Regions from separate parts of the Scopulibacillus cellulosilyticus genome, predicted to be linked through region 2. Evidence: riboswitches for the same ligand, from Rfam matches in the RefSeq annotation. Region 2 holds a riboswitch; the other holds the start of a gene.

Evidence for each region. Region 2 has a riboswitch for thiamine pyrophosphate ahead of ACFQRG_RS15825 (thiamine phosphate synthase). Riboswitches for the same ligand answer to the same signal wherever they lie in the genome.
Region 1: another riboswitch for thiamine pyrophosphate. It lies ahead of ACFQRG_RS13345 (acetylornithine deacetylase); the one in region 2 lies ahead of ACFQRG_RS15825 (thiamine phosphate synthase).

What each region holds. Positions count from the first base shown of each region.
Region 1 is NZ_JBHTCO010000017.1:53,912-62,333, reverse strand. It holds gene ACFQRG_RS13360 (ROK family transcriptional regulator) at 1-747, shown strand, start outside; gene ACFQRG_RS13355 (FUSC family protein) at 882-3,110, shown strand; gene tenA (thiaminase II) at 3,160-3,834, opposite strand; gene ACFQRG_RS13345 (acetylornithine deacetylase) at 3,831-5,114, opposite strand; TPP riboswitch at 5,258-5,360, opposite strand; gene ACFQRG_RS13340 (ABC transporter substrate-binding protein) at 5,491-6,633, opposite strand; gene ACFQRG_RS13335 (ABC transporter ATP-binding protein) at 6,998-7,780, opposite strand; gene ACFQRG_RS13330 (ABC transporter permease) at 7,803-8,422, opposite strand, start outside.
Region 2 is NZ_JBHTCO010000020.1:128,591-137,012, reverse strand. It holds gene ACFQRG_RS15850 (ribonucleoside-diphosphate reductase subunit alpha) at 1-1,676, shown strand, start outside; gene ACFQRG_RS15845 (ribonucleotide-diphosphate reductase subunit beta) at 1,859-2,905, shown strand; gene ACFQRG_RS15840 (YpjP family protein) at 2,990-3,649, shown strand; purine riboswitch at 3,758-3,859, shown strand; gene ACFQRG_RS15835 (xanthine phosphoribosyltransferase) at 3,975-4,559, shown strand; gene ACFQRG_RS15830 (nucleobase:cation symporter-2 family protein) at 4,580-5,914, shown strand; TPP riboswitch at 6,104-6,204, shown strand; gene ACFQRG_RS15825 (thiamine phosphate synthase) at 6,291-6,893, shown strand; gene thiO (glycine oxidase ThiO) at 6,897-8,033, shown strand; gene thiS (sulfur carrier protein ThiS) at 8,030-8,233, shown strand; gene ACFQRG_RS15810 (thiazole synthase) at 8,235-8,422, shown strand, end outside.

The DNA.
Region 1 (8,422 bases), on a different contig from region 2:
GCCATTTATGCCCCGGGGTTGAAGCTCCGTAACATTCCAATTAAAGAACATCTTGAATCTGAATTTAATATGACTGTTAAAATAGAAAATGATGCCAACTCGATGGCTTTGGGTGAAGCATGGTTTGGAAATGGCTATGATATCGGTGACTTTGTCTGTGTTAATGTTGGCCAAGGAATCGGTGCAGGCATAATTATTAATGGGAAGTTACTTCACGGAAATGAATTCTTAAGCGGAGAAATCGGTCACATGACCATCGATATTGATGGACCTAAATGCAGCTGCGGCAATTACGGCTGCCTTGAAGCATTAGCGGCAGGACCTTATATCGCCGAACGTGCCAAGAAACAGCTCGTTATGGGTGAAGAAAGCATGCTTATAGAAATGACGGACAATAATCTTGATCAATTGACAGGTGAGTTGATTAACCAGGCAGCTTTACAAGGCGATCAATTTTGCATTAAATTGCTTAAACAAACGGGAAAATACCTTGGCATCGGGTTAAGCAACCTTATCCATATCGTAAATCCAAGCTGCATTATTATGGGCGGCGGTGTAACAAAGTCAGGCGACATTCTTTTAGATAGTATTAAGGATACGATCAGCCAAAGAGGGCTGACCGATCAAGCTAAAGCAACTCAAGTTATGCTTACAAAACTCGGTGATCAAGCAGCGGTTATTGGCGCGGTTTGCCTCATGCTGGTTGAGCTGTTCTTTACCGAATCCCCACACAAAAACATACTTTAAAAAGTTATAAAAGCCGTTCCCGCTTGGGTCCGGTTTTTTTAGCTTTTTTCCGTAAACAGAAAAAGTTCATTGACTGGCTCTCATTTTGTTTTTCATATATCATAAAAGGTATGAATTTAAAATGGATAAACTTTTTGGCTGTTCGTCGTTGGATTGATCGAATTTCCGCCTCAGATCCCGGACGAATGCGTCTTCAAAAGGCACTCAGAGTCACATTTGCGGTTGCCTGTTCTGTCCTCAGCATGCTTTTTATCGTTAATACTTTCGCAAAAGGAGAGATAACAGCCGCCATTTTATCGGGCATCATAAGTCTTATGAGCATTACAGCCGTCAATGACGATACAATGGCAGAACAAAAAGTCACCACGTGTCTCTTGCCTTTGTCTGGGGGTATTTCGGTCACAGTAGGTACATGGACGTCAACTTTTAACCATGTGATAGATATTGTATTACTTATTGTTATTTTTTCAGCCTTTTATTTACAGCGTTATCGTTCACGTTATTTTTCTTTATGTATGGTCTCGTTTTTTTCCTTATATATATCCGTTCTCTTGCACGTTAAGTTTGACCAGCTCCTTTTATTTTTAATTGGTATTATTATCGGTGTTGCGTCGGCTTATTTGTCCCATTTTATTCTATTCAAAGAGCGCTCCGATAGGACGTTAAAACGCAGCATGGCTTCATTCCATATTCAAGTTAATTTAACGTTTGACATCATGATTGATATGATACAGGATTTAAAAATTAATTGGCTCAGGCTCAACCGTCTTAACAGACATATCACAAAGTTAAACGCATATACGAGAATGCTGTCAGGTGAACTCCATTCCACAGAGCCATCTCGAATATGGCCCGGCATTCGCTCCCAGCACCTGCGAGTGTATATTTTTAATGCAGAAATGTTAATAGAGACATTATTCTCAGCGTTAAAACGTTTAAAGCTATTACACGCATTTGAAAATGATGTGATCAGAAAATCACTGCTAAATGTCGTCCGTTCGTTACGCTATTCGGATGTGCAGGAGGATGATTATGACCATTCGCATTTAAAGGAAGCTGAAAATGCTGTTCGCGAGTTAAGGGCATATTTAGACCAATTTCATCACAAAAATGATGAAAATCAAGACTGGTTGTATTTAATCAGACGCGTAGAATCGATTGCAAGCCACCTTATTGAAGGCGCCAACCGTATGCGCCAAATTAGAATAGAAAATATAAACAAAGAGAAGCTTAAATCTTTTTTAAACATCGAGAATTCTGAGAGTGACGAATTGGAGTCAAGCAACAACGAAAATGAAAAGGGGATGCGGGTATCCACAAAGAAAGCCGTCCAGGCCGCTATTGCCTGTGAGCTTGCAACAATATTTGGCTATCTTTTGTCGCCTGCTCACCAGTTCTGGGCATTACTTTCTGCGTTTGTCGTTCTTCTTGGAACCGAATCGGTAGGGAGAACGTTTGTCAAAGCCTTTCATAGATTTATTGGTACGCTGATTGGAGCGGTTTGCGGATTCTTTTTCGCTCATCTTGTAGACGGGCGTACGGATTTGGAACTCTTACTCTTGTTCATTTGTATTTTTATGGCTTTTTATCTCCTTGATATTTCATATGCACTGATGACTTTTTGGATGACAATGGTCTTAGCAATCATGTATAATCTTTTGCTCGGCGGCGTTAATGAACAATTATTAACCGCACGTGTTATTGATACACTTGTGGGAGTCGGCATCGGATTGCTCGTTTCCGTTCTTGTCCTTCCTATAAAAACTCGGGATAAAGTCTCCGATAGAACCGTAGACTTCCTGAACGGCTTAAAACTATACCTTAATGGTTTTATTAACAAATTAATAGATAGTGATCAATCCGCTTACCTTGCGGATATGGCATTGGAATTGGACGAGAAACTTCAGCAAATCAGGGATGAAGCAAAACCGCTTCATAACACACCCGGTGCGTTAGGGAGATCCGGCATCGAACGAAGGCTGACCGTTCTAACCGCCTTGAATTATTATGCAAAACATCTCACAGCTTCTACAAACACAGAAGGAAAGATCAGAATCAATCCCTTTTTACAAAGGACGCTAATACAGGTTAATCAACGGTTACAAGATAACCTTGATACTTTAAATAAGCTGATGATAGGAAAAACATTTAAAGCAAGAGTATGGAAGCTTGAAAAAGAAAGAGAACAAATTGAACGTTTTCCTGAACAATCATTTCGTGGAAACAGCAATCAAGACCAATTAGTTTATGACTTATATTACATTTGGCGTATCAATTCTTCCATCGTCTCCTTAGCCAAAGATTTTGGCGCTGAAGTCATAACGACAATTCCATCTTCCTGCGATAGAAGCCCTGAACGGTAATGCCGTCCAGGGCTTCTATTTTTAATTCATTTTTTTAACATACCGCCTGTCATATTGGCCATTCATGCTGCTCATAGACCATATTCCAAAACATATACTCATAACGGGATGTCGTTTGAAAATGTTTCTCTAAAACTTGAAGTTCAAATTCCGGCTTTCCATTCGTCTGTTTATCAAGACATTCAATCAGCCATTGACAAAGCTCCCCGAAGTCATCTGATGCATACATTTCAATCCACTTTGCGTAAGGGTTCTTGGACAATGACTCTCCATTATAGGCATACAGTTCCTTTCCGATTTCCCAATAGCTCCACATGCACGGAAGAAGACAAGAGACAAGTTCAGAAAGTGAACCGTTTTGGGCAACATGGAGCATATAGCGTGTATATGCTAAGTTGATAGGCGTTGGTTCGGTTCGCTCCAATTCCTCTCTTGTAATTCCAAATTCCGATGCATATTGCCTATGTAAATCCATCTCAGTGTTGAATGTTTCGTGCAGAAGTCTGGCAAACCACCCCATTGTTTCAATATCTCTTGCTTTTATAGAACCTATTGCAAACAGCTTGGCATAGTCGATTAAATACACATAATCTTGTTTCATATAATAGGCAAACGTTTCTTGAGGTAATGTTCCATTTCCGATCCCTTGGACAAAAGGATGATCATGGATTTTCGCCCAAATAGGTTCGATATTTTTAGATAACCGTTCTGTAAATGACATCATTCTCTCTCCTTTCGTGTGTTGCACCAATCAGCAATAAAACACGCCATTGTTTTTGTAAAATCCAGCAATTCATGAATACTCACTTTTTCATCTACTGAATGGGCATCTTCTAATTGCCCCGGCCCATATGTAACGGCAGGAATACCGGCTCTTCCAAGCCACCCGGAATCGTTGACAGATGTTGACATACCTATAACAGCTTCTTCATTTGTTACTTTCTTGTGATGATTGCTTAAACGAACAACTGCTGGGTGATCCGGGTTAATTTCCAACGAAGGAAAAATCTCTCCGCGGTCTTCGATCATTGATTTGCCGCCCCAACGAAATTCCGGTGGATTCTCTTTTAGCCATGGGTCTGCCAATGCTGTATTGTATAAATGATCCTCAATTTCTTTTATCACCTCTTCATACGTTTCATCAGGATAAAAATGAACGGTAATCCACAACTTACACTCATCTGCAATAAAGGCCGCATGTCTCCCTCCTTCGATGACAGCCGGATTAATCGTATTGATCCCCGGCGGAAACCCTGGATAACTTTTTGTAATCGACCAATGGCGTTCCAGTTCTTGTAAACCCTGAATGACTTTCATCATTTTTTCTATGGCACTGGCTCCTTTAATCCCGCCGCCGGCATGAATCATTTTAGACCTGAGGCCATCGTGGAACGTTTGTTTACTTTTTACAGTTATCCACCCGGTAATGACACCGCCTTGTCCTTGGATATTTAAGTGACTTGTGTCCATGACAATCGCAAAGTCCCCCGTATAACCTTTTTCAGTGCAAGACAAAGTGCCCGCTTCACCAACCTCTTCGCCGATGACGGATTGAAATTGCAAGTCTCCTTTTAGCTCTATACCAAGTTCCGTTAAAAGCTTAATCGAAAACAAAGCGCAAGCAAGTCCTCCCTTCATATCCGCTGCACCCCGTCCGTATACATATTTATTTTCTTTTCTTAATTGAAAGGGTGAACTTGTCCAATTTGAATCATCTCCGACCTCGGCTACATCTATATGGCCATTAAGAATTAGACTATTATAACGGTCTGAATCTGTTCCTTTTCTAATACCAACAACATTTGGATCACCGGGGAACACATCCCATTTTTCTGTTTTGAAATTTAGGTGTTCCAAGTAATTTTGGATAAATAATTGAGCTTCTGTTGTATTTCTTGCCGGCGGACTAACCGTTGGAAAACGGACTAATTCCTCTAACAATTGTAATAATTCATCTTGAGTTTCCTCTAATTTTATTTCAATTTGTTCTGTTAATGTTGTCATAATAATATCCCCTCCTGACAAAGTTTATGAGAACGAGGACTTGCGGCCGCGCACATATCTGTTAAAGTAAACTTGCCAATTTATAACGCAAAAAACCACTCTTTTTAGCATAAAGAGTGGTTTAAATACATTGATCAAGCCTAAATGGCAAGCTTCCACTTCCCTACGCAGGTATTATCCAGGTCAGGTTCGAAGGGTCTCAAACTTAAGTTTGATCTCAGCCTGTTGGCTCCCCTAGTGTTTAAATACTTATCCAGTTATTATAATATTAACATAAATTCATAGATTCTAAAGATCAATTTTTTAGGGCAGTCATTGGATATTCCTTAAAGTCATTACAATTATCCCCGTATTTAACGCCTAAGGAGTCATTTCATTATTTATAGGGCCCTAATACTTTCACTGCCTCTTTAGCCAACGAGGTATCAACGGCTTTGTTAACATTTACGTTTCCGTCAATGCCTCCGCGTGATTTATACCATTTATATTGATCTTTAATATTATTAACAAACATTTTACCATTCGGGTCTAGGCCTATCACGCTGACTTTGTTCCATATTTTTGGATCTTTAAGTGATGTATTCTTCGTCATGATGTCTATGATTTCTTTTTTATTTCCTTTTCCCTTAACGAATGCATCATTATAATCCCTGACGCCTTTTAAGTAAGCTACCATAAACCTTAGTGCAACAGCATGCTCATCATCAACAAACTTCGGCGATCCAAGTACCATGGCAATTTGAGCTTTTGGTGCATAATCTGTTGTGTCCCCGAAACGATAATGGATACCTTCCGCTTCGCCTTGTGTAATCATTGGTTCGATTTGCAAAGCAGCATCAATTGTACCGTTACTGATTGCCGATACCATATTGCCGAAATCAGGCATTAGAACAAAATGAACATCTTTTCTTGAAAGTCCCGCATGCTTCAACATTTTTGAAAAAATATAATCATCGACCCCATTTTTTGTAGAAACAGCAATTTTTTTGCCTTTAAAATCTTTATACGATTTTATTTTGTTTTTCATCTTTTTACTTACCACGAAGGAAAAGTAGGATTGGCCTTTCAAATTATGTCCTTTGTCGGCAATCATTTTGACATCTATTCCCTGTGCCATCGAATTAAAGAAGGATGCGGAAGAAATACCGCCTGCAATATCAACTTTACCGGAAGCGAGCGCCGGCAGCATATCATCACTGTTAGAGAACTTAGCAAATTTGATTTTAATATTGTAATCTTTGAAATATCCTTTAGCATTAGCAATATAAAATCCCGCAGCAGATGCGGAATCATCCTCCGCAATGACCACGGTGGTCGGCTTCTTTAATGGTTTTAAATTGCCATCCACCGGTTTAGCCTTAGTATCCACAACATTAGATTGTTTTTCTTTTGACGAATCTCCCCCCTGGCAGCCACTTATAATCAAAACAAACAACGGAATCACTAATAAAGCGGCAAGGAATTTCTTCCACACCTTACATGCCTCCTCTAGATGATGTTCAAAAAGTCCCGGAAACATGGGGCAAATACTAAGATGTCTCTGTGCTCCTGCGCGAGGATTAACGATGAAGCTATTCATAGCTCGTCGCAGTGTTCAAAGATGAATATTCTAGTAGACCGTGCTCTGCGCGAGGATTATCGATGAAGCTATTCATAGCTCGTCGCAGTATTCAAAGATGAATATTCTAGTAGACCGTGCTCCTGCGCGAGGATTATCGATGAAGCTATTCATAGCTCGTCGCAGTGTTCAAAGATGAATATTCTAGTAGACCGTGCTCCTGCGCCGCAGATTATTCACAGAGGTATCGCCAACTTCTCGTCGCAACTCGTAGTATTTCGAGAAGCTTTGCTCGTTCCCCCTTTTTGAACTCACATTTATAAAGTTAAGATTGGCGTGCTTTTTCCACTGCGGTTTGCAAATGCTCCCAAATATCAACGAACTCTTTCGACATCTCTGGATTAGAACGGATCGTTTCTACTTTTCTCGGTCTCGGTACGTCAATCATTTTCTCGCGAATAATCTGCCCGGGCTGTGTACTCATTAATAAAATACGGTCGCTCAACAGCAATGCTTCATCAATACTATGTGTAATAAACAAGACTGTTTTCTTTGTTTCTGACCAAATATTAAGTAATTCCTCTTGTAAAATAAATTTGTTTTGCTCATCAAGAGCCGCAAACGGTTCATCCATTAACAGGATTTCCGGATCATTGGCAAATGCCCGGGCAATACTGACCCTTTGTTTCATTCCACCGGATATTTCAGAAGGATAAAGCTTTCTGAAGTCCTTGAGTCCGACTTTTTCAAGATAATAGTCTGTTTGCTGTTTGATCTTGCTTTTTGGCAGATGACGCATTTTTAATCCAAAAGCCACATTGTCTTCGACGGTCAGCCAGGGAATAACGCCTTTTTCTTGAAAAATCATTGATTGCAGCGGCCGGTCTTGGCTTGAGCGCGTAATTTTAAAATCCCCTGTACTCGGTTTCTCAAGTCCCGCCAAAATCCTTAATAGTGTTGTTTTTCCGCAGCCGCTTGGTCCGAGCAAACAAACAAATTCTCCATCATTAATGCTTAAATTTATGTCTTTTATTGCAGTAACAGCCGTTTGCTTTTTAAAGAAAATCTTTGTTAAATGATTGATTTGAATTTTCGGCGTTACGGACATACTCCCCCTCCTTTACAAAAAACTACTTTTTCCATGGAATAAGCACCTTTTGCAGCATTCGCAATAACAGAGAGAAGAAATAGCCAAAGAAAGAAATAAGGATTAAACCCACATACATTTGTTGCAGTAAGAAAGCTTTATACGATGTCCAGATAAGATAGCCGATCCCGGAATGCGCACCCATCATTTCCGCTGCAACAATGGTTAATAATGCGATTGCCTGCCCCATTTGAATACCCTCTAACATCACAGGAAGAGCACCGGGTAAAGCAATCTTAAAGAAAAAGTCTTTTGATTTTGCCCCGTAGTTTTTAGCGACATCTAAATAAATTTGATCAATATTGGCGACACCGGCAGCGGTATTAATAACAACAGGGAAGAACACGCTTCCTGCAATTGTAATCATTTTTGAAAAGTCACTAATACCAAAGATAATTAAAATTATCGGCATCAAAGCAAGTGTAGGAATTGGCATAAGCGCCATGACTAACGGTTGAAAAAAATACCTGAATGGCCGGTACATTCCCATTAACAGTCCCAGTAAAATCGCCGGAATCACACCTAACAGAAAGCCGCCTATAATCCTATATAAACTGATGCCCAAATTATCGAATAAATCACCGCTGGCTGCCATTTTAAAAA
Region 2 (8,422 bases):
GATTAGTGAAAGAAGCCTATTGGGCTCTGTCTAATTTGTATATGACGGTGGCGACCCCGACACTTGCCAATGCCGGGAAATCATACGGCCAACTGAGTTCCTGCTTTATAGATACAGTTGACGATAGCTTGAGAGGCATTTTTGATTCTAATACTGATGTGGCGACATTATCGAAAAATGGCGGCGGCATTGGTGTCTATATGGGTAAAATCCGCTCGAGAGGTTCTGATATTAAAGGATTTAAAGGCGTCTCATCCGGCGTATTGCCGTGGATGAAGCAGTTAAATAATACTGCTGTCTCTGTTGATCAGCTTGGACAAAGACAAGGTGCCATAGCCGTTTATTTAGATTGCTGGCACAAAGATGTACTGGATTTTCTAGATGCTAAATTAAATAATGGTGATGAACGTTACCGGACGCATGACCTGTTTACGGGTATTTGCATTCCAGATTTATTTATGGAGAAAGTTGAAGCAAGAGATGACTGGTACTTGTTTGATCCTCATGAAGTAAAGCAAATCATGGGCTTTTCTTTGGAAGACTATTATGATGAGGCCAAAGGAGAGGGCAGTTTCAGAGAAAAATATATGGCATGCGTGAATGATCCAAGGCTTTCAAAAGTTGAGGTACCTGCAATTGAAATATTCAAACGGATCATGAAATCACAGCTCGAAACAGGAACGCCTTACATGTTCTATCGGGATACAGCAAATAGATTAAATCCTAATAAGCATGCCGGAATGATTTATGCCAGTAATTTATGTACAGAAATTATGCAAAACATGTCAGCGACGACAGTCATTGAGGAAGAAATAGATGATGGAACGATTAAAGTGACAAAGCAGCCTGGAGATTTTGTTGTATGCAACCTCTCATCGATATCGCTTGCCAAGGCTGTCCAAGATGATGTTCTTGAAAGATTAATTCCGATCCAAGTAAGAATGCTTGATAATGTCATAGACATTAATACTATTGAAGTCAAGCAAGCATCAATGACGAATAAAAAATATCGCGCGATAGGCCTCGGGACATTTGGCTGGCACCATTTGCTTGCACTAAAAGGCATGACTTGGGAGAGCGAAGAGGCTGTCCAGTTCGCGGATGAACTATATGAAAAGATCAATTATATTACGATAAAAGCGAGTGTTGACCTGGCAAAGGAAAAAGGAGGCTATTCGCTGTTTACGGGATCTGATTGGGAAACTGGTGCTTACTTTGAAGACCGCGGCTATAAAAGCGATGCTTGGCTAACGTTAAGAGAAAAAGTCAAAAAGCACGGCATACGAAACGGCTATTTAATGGCGGTGGCGCCAAATTCATCAACAGCCATTATTGCCGGTTCCACAGCATCCATTGATCCTATTTTTCAAAAAGCTTATTCCGAGGAAAAGAAGAACTATAAAATTCCTGTAACTGCACCGGATTTATCACCGGAAACAACTTGGTATTATAAGTCCGCTTATCATATTGATCAGCTGTGGAGCATTCGTCAAAATGCGGCAAGACAGCGCCATATCGATCAATCGATTTCATTCAATATTTATGTTCAACATAATATTAAAGCAAAGGTTTTGCTTGATCTTCATCTTGAAGCCTGGAAGCGGGGATTGAAGACGACATACTATACCCGCTCGACTTCTGTTGAAGTAGATGATTGCGAATCATGTGAAAGCTAAAGGATATTCAAAAAGTCCGGGAAACATGTGCTCTTTCGCCGGCGCATATTCAGTGAAGTGTTGCCGCTTCTCGTCGCAAAGCTACAAAGATGCATATTCATGCAGCGGCTTTGCCGCGCCTCGAACTACTTGGCACTGTTTGTCCTCCTTTTTGAACTTTTATATAAAAGGAGAAAAAATCAATGTCACATTTAATGAAAAGAAAATTATACGACCCGACAGCCCCTAATGCATCAACAGGTATTATTAACGGCAAAAGCTCAAATGTCTTAAACTGGGATGATACGAGATTTAAATGGGCGTACAGTCTTTATAAAACGATGCTTGCCAACTTCTGGACACCATTTGAGATCAATATGTCCAACGATATAAAGCAATACAAAAATGAATTATCTGAAAAGGAACATGACACCTTTAATAAAATTATAGGTCTGCTTGCTTTTTTGGACTCGATTCAAACGGACTATTCTCATAGAATTGCAGATTACCTGACAGATTCCAGTTTATCGGCACTGATGACTGTGCTTAGCTTTCAAGAAGTCGTTCATAATCAAAGCTATTCATATGTATTATCCAGTGTAACAACCAAACAAAAGCAAGATGAGATCTTTGAGTATTGGAAGCATGACCCGGTACTGCGCGAGAGAAACGATTTTATAGTCAACGGCTATCAAAACTTTGTTGATCATCCATCGACACAAACATTTTTAGAATCTATTATTTATGATGTTATTTTGGAGGGGCTTAATTTTTATTCCGGTTTTGCCTTTTTCTACAACTTGGCAAGGAATCAAAAAATGGTTGGCACATCAACGATGATTAACTATATTAACCGTGATGAGCACCAGCATGTTAGATTATTTGCAGAGATTTTTAAAGAAACATTGAATGAAAATCCAAAATATAATACAGCGGAATTAGAAAGGTTTGCTGTTGAAACATTTCAAAAGGCGGCAGAATTAGAAATCAACTGGGGCAGATATATCATAGGGAACGAGATTCAAGGAATCTTAATGTCTGACCTTGAAGCCTATATTCAATTTATGGCTAATTTGCAAATCCGCAAGCTGGGATTTGATGTTAAGCCATTTCCTCAAGCGCCAACCAAGAATCCTTTGAAATGGATTAAAGCATATCAAGACGTTAATATGGGCAAAAGTGATTTTTTTGAACAAAAATCGAGACAATATACTAAAGTCACCGATGAAAATGGTTTTGATGAGTTGTAATTTTCACATGTTATTTACTTATTAGCCTTTTGACCCGTTTTGTGAGAAAATAAAGACATAAGGCTATTAAAGGAGGTTTTAAAAATGCCTCTGTGGTTTAGAAAAACACTTGTTGTACTTGTCGCGATATTAACACTCGGAACAGTAGTGCCAACATCGTACCTTCATACAGAAAACAAACCAACAGGTGAAAAAATACACGAAGAATCAAATGAAGCTTCAGTTCCCGAGCTTTCATCAAAAGAAATAAATGATATTGAAAAGCCGGCTGAAGAAAAGAGCGAAGCATTAAGCTGGCAAGACATTGTAATGGATTGTCAAACAAAAGAAGAGATAACTAAAGCGTTAGAATCATTTGCGACTGAAGAAGCTGTTAATAAAGGGATGAAAAAGTTTGGTCCTGTTATTGGCAAACAAATCGGGGACACTTATCAAAATGATATTGCTCCTAAATTTGGCCATGCTGTAGCTTCAATGGTTGAAAAGAACAAAAATGAAAATTTATTAAGGCATTTGGAAGTCAGCAATGACCCTGCCGGCGGCACCGGTGAACGAATTCTCCACTTTTATGACAGCCGTAACGGCAAGGAGTGGATTAAGTTCCATGTAAGACGCGACCATCCGCCGAAGGAAGGATATTGGTTCAATTTTCATTACCATACCAATGAAGACAACTTTCAAGTTCACCATGAATTAGGTAAGATTTATTGGGACAAAAATACACCGCCTCACTGGCAGGTATAAATACAATCCTTTTTGTCTTTAACAATATCAACAGAAAATTTAAACATCGTTCTTAATTTCAAAGAAGTCTTGTTAAGCTTGCTTCAATTAAGTTATAATATTAATACAAAAAACGACATAATTTGAACTCGTATAATCGCGGGAATATGGCCCGCAAGTCTCTACCGGATTACCGTAAATAATCTGACTACGAGTGGGATATAAACAAAGGTGTTCTGTCACCTTTTGTTTTATTTTGTTAAAACATAGCCCAAGGGCAGTCTCACTCATTATAGAGATAGACAACCCTTGGGCTTTTTCTATTTCAAAAAAGGGAGGCAGCTGTGTGGAATTTTTAAAGCAGCGTATTAGAGAAGAAGGAAGAGTTCTTGACGGTGATGTATTAAAGGTTGACCGTTTTTTAAATCATCAGATTGATCCGCATCTAATGAAAGAAATTGGTCAAGCTTTTGCAGATAAATTTAAAGCAGCGGGGATTACCAAAATTGTCACAATTGAATCATCCGGTATCGCACCGGCCGTAATGGCAGGATTAATCCTCGATGTTCCAGTTATTTTTGCCCGAAAAAAACAATCACTGACATTGAGAGAGGATCTGCTGACGACTGAGATTACCTCGTATACAAAGAAAGAGAAAAAGGAAGTCTATCTCTCAAAGAAATTTTTATCAAGTAATGATCAAGTGCTGATTATTGATGACTTTCTGGCAAAAGGAGAAGCGGCTTTAGGTTTGTGCCGTTTGGTTGAACAATCGGGAGCGAATGTCGCCGGAATCGGCATTGTGATAGAAAAGGCATTCCAAAGCGGCAGAAATAAACTTGATGAAGAAGGGTATAAAGTCTATTCTTTAGCACGAATTGCATCTTTAGAAAATAATGTTGTGACATTTGTCGATGAGGCGGCTCGCTAATAAAAGGGGAGACTTTAACTATGAAACTTCAGCCTGGAAAACTATTATCCTTGAGCATTCAGCATGTTTTAGCTATGTATGCAGGAGCAGTTATTGTCCCGCTGATTATCGGCGGGGCGATGGGTATGGATGCAAAAGACTTAACCTATCTTGTTTCAGTTGATTTGGCGGCGAGCGGGATTGCGACATTGCTTCAAGTTTGGAAGAATAAATTTTTAGGGGTAGGTTTACCGGTTGTCCTGGGATGTACATTCACTGCAGTTGCGCCGATGATCGCAATTGGCAAACAATTTGGTCTTTCGGGAATTTACGGTGCAATTCTAGTATCAGGTATTATTGTATTTATTCTTGCAACGTTTTTTGGTAAAGTGATCAAACTGTTTCCGCCTATTGTGATTGGAACAGTTGTTACAGTGATTGGCATAACGCTAATCCCGACGGCTATTACGAACATGGCTGGAGGACAGGGTTCACATGATTTTGGAAGCTTAAAAAACCTTTCACTTTCATTTGGAGTTCTGCTTTTTATCATTGTCATGAACAGGGTATTTAAAGGGTTCGTACGTTCTATTTCAATATTAATCGGGTTAGTTGGCGGTACAATTGTTGCTTATTTTATGGGCATGGTTGATTTGACACCTGTTAAAGAGGCAAGTTGGTTCCACATTCTTGAACCGTTGCACTTTAGCGTACCGTCATTCCACTTTAGCGCGATATTAACAATGACGATTGTTGCCATTGTTAGTCTGATAGAATCGACCGGCGTCTTTTTTGCATTAAGTGAGATTTGCGAGCAGCCTTTAGACGATAAGGCACTTGAACGCGGCTATCGTTCAGAAGGCTTGGCAACAATTATTGGCGCTTTATTTAATGCATTGCCATATACAACTTTCTCGCAGAATGTCGGGTTAATTCAACTATCTAAAGTTAAATCAAGGAAAGTTATTGTTGGTTGTGGTTTCATCATGGTAGCCTTAGGATTTATCCCAAAGATTACTGCATTTACCACTTTGATTCCAAGTTCAGTATTAGGCGGGGCTATGGTTGCTATGTTTGGTATGGTTGTCGCAAGCGGTATTAGGATGTTAAGCCATGTAGACTTTAATCGTCATGAAAATTTATTGATCATTGCCTGTTCGGTAGGCTTAGGCTTAGGAGTATCTGTACAGCCGGACTTATTTGCAAAACTGCCAAGCGGTATTCAGCTTTTAACTAATAACGGCATTGTTGCCGGCAGTGTCACAGCGATTGTGTTGAATTTTATTTTTAACGTGAAATTTAAAAAAGCTAAACAGAAATCAGAGTCACCAGCATCATCAGCATCATCGTATACGGAAGAGGCGCATGCAAGGTAACTTCTCTGTTTTTTGATTACGAGCAGAAAATTAAAGGTGACTATTTATTGAGCTGTCTTATCATTGTAAGACAGCTTTCATTTTTTAACTCTGATATTTATCTATTAATATTATAGATAAAACTTATTGAAAGGTATTTTCAAAGATATCCTTTTGTGTTAATCTTAACTTAACAGTCATATAATTAATGAACTCTGCTAGGGGTGCCGTAATTGGCTGAGACGGATATTTTCCGAACTCTAGAACCTGATCTGGTTTGTACCAGCGTAGGAAAGTGGAGCGCTAAATATTACAACTGTACGTCTAGTTGAAATAGTCAACCGCTTTCTTTTATAGAAAAGAAAACGGTTTTTTTATTTTTTAAGAAGGTGAAAGCGTGAGAGAACTTCATGTTATTACGACGGGCAAGGATTCTGCATACCAAGCGGCATCGAAAATAAGGGCCATCATCCCTTTCATCACAGCGGTACATGTTAGGGAAAAAGAGCTCTCACAAAAGGATTATATTCAATTTGTTCAAATTCTCCTGAATCACGGAATACCAAAAAATAAAATAATAGCCAATAAATATGTCGAAGCCGCAGGATTATTAGGTCTAAAAGGCGTGCATCTTCCTGAATCGGGTGAAGCTCCAAATAAGGTTAAACAGCTTTATCCCGATTTAATTGTAGGGTGTTCCGTTCATTCAAAAGAAACAGCAGTGAAAAAGGAAAAGCAAAATGCAGATTATCTCTTCTATGGCAATGTATTTCCGACTTCATGTAAGCCGGGCCTTGCGGGGAAGGGATTGTCATTGCTATCAGATGTTGTTAAATCAGTATCAATTCCGGTGATAGCCATTGGAGGCATCTATCCGGAAACGATCAATAAAGTAAGACAAACAGGGGCACAAGGTGCGGCTGTTATGTCGGGAATTATGAATGCAGAGGATCCCGGCGGCATGTGCCTAAAATATGTAAATTGTCTAAAGGAGGAGTGAGTGTTGGGAAAAGTTCATGATGTGATCATCATTGGCGGAGGTGTCATCGGCTGTTCAATCGCCTATTACCTGGCTAAAAAGAAGCATAGTGTTTTGCTTTTAGAAAAAGATCGTATCGGCGAAAAAGCATCCAGTGCTGCGGCAGGAATGCTTGGGGTTCAGTCAGAAATAGAAGAAGAAGGTCCATTATTTCAGTTAGCAAGAAAGAGCCGTGATCTGTTTCCTGATTTATCGGAAGAGTTGAAAGATTTGACGGGCATTGACATTGGTTATACGAAGAGCGGAGCGTTAAAACTTGCTTTTACACCTGATGAACTCGAACGCCTTACAAAAATTGCAGAGTGGCAAAAAGATAATGGCGAAGAAGTTATTTTAGGTGACCAGCGCATGATCCTCGATAAAGTGCCGGCAGTTTCTGATCTTGTTATAGGCGGACTATATTTTCCAAATGAAGGTCAAGTCCACCCTGTTGATTTAACCAATGCTTTAGCGCGCGGGGCTATGCATTACGGGGCAAAAATTCGTGAATATACAGACGTTTTGGATTTAGAAATTAAAGACGGCCGTGTTCAAAGTGTGAAAACAGCAGCAGGTACTTATTATAGTCACTTGGTGATTATAGCAACAGGTGCGTGGAGCCAAGTATGGTTTTCTCATCAACCGCATATTAATATTTACCCGGTTAAAGGAGAGGTCGTTTCAGTAACGACGCAATCTTCAGCGTTAAAGTCAACATTGTTTTCTGAGAAATGCTATATTGCACCAAAAAGGGGCGGAGAAATTTTTATCGGGGCCACTATGAAACCCTATGATTATGATCAATCGGTAACAGCGGGCGGGGTCCAATCGCTCCTCAAACAGGCGATAGATATTTTACCGATACTGAGTGAAGCAACATTTAACCGTGTATGGAGCGGACAAAGGCCGCAGACTAATGATGGATTGCCATTTATCGGGCGGGATACATTGTTTGATGGATTAATGTATGCGACGGGTCATTACCGCAATGGTATTTTATTAAGCCCTATTACAGGTAAGCTGGTTGCCCAAATGGCAATGACCGGGAAAGATGTGCCTGAACTGGCTCCCTTTAATGCCAGCAGACTATTAACGCTGAATAAGGAGGTGACAATGCGTTGAATGTCAGAGTCAATGGCAAAAACATTAATCTTCCGGAAAGTATTTCAACGATTGACCAACTATTAACCCATTTTCATATAGAAAATAAACTGGCCATTGTTGAAAAAAATAAAGAAATTATCGATCGAGAGACTTATAAAAGCAAGTCATTAAATGAAGGCGATCAAATAGAAATTGTTCATTTCGTAGGAGGCGGTTAATATGTTAAAAATTGCAAATAAAACGTTTAATTCACGGTTGTTATTAGGCACAGGCAAGTTTTCTGATTTTAATGTACAAAAACAAGCGGTCCTTGAATCTGAAACAGATATTTTAACCTTTGCTGTTCGGAGAATGAATATTTTTGACGCCAATCAGCCTAATTTTTTAGAGCTGATTGATACTGATCA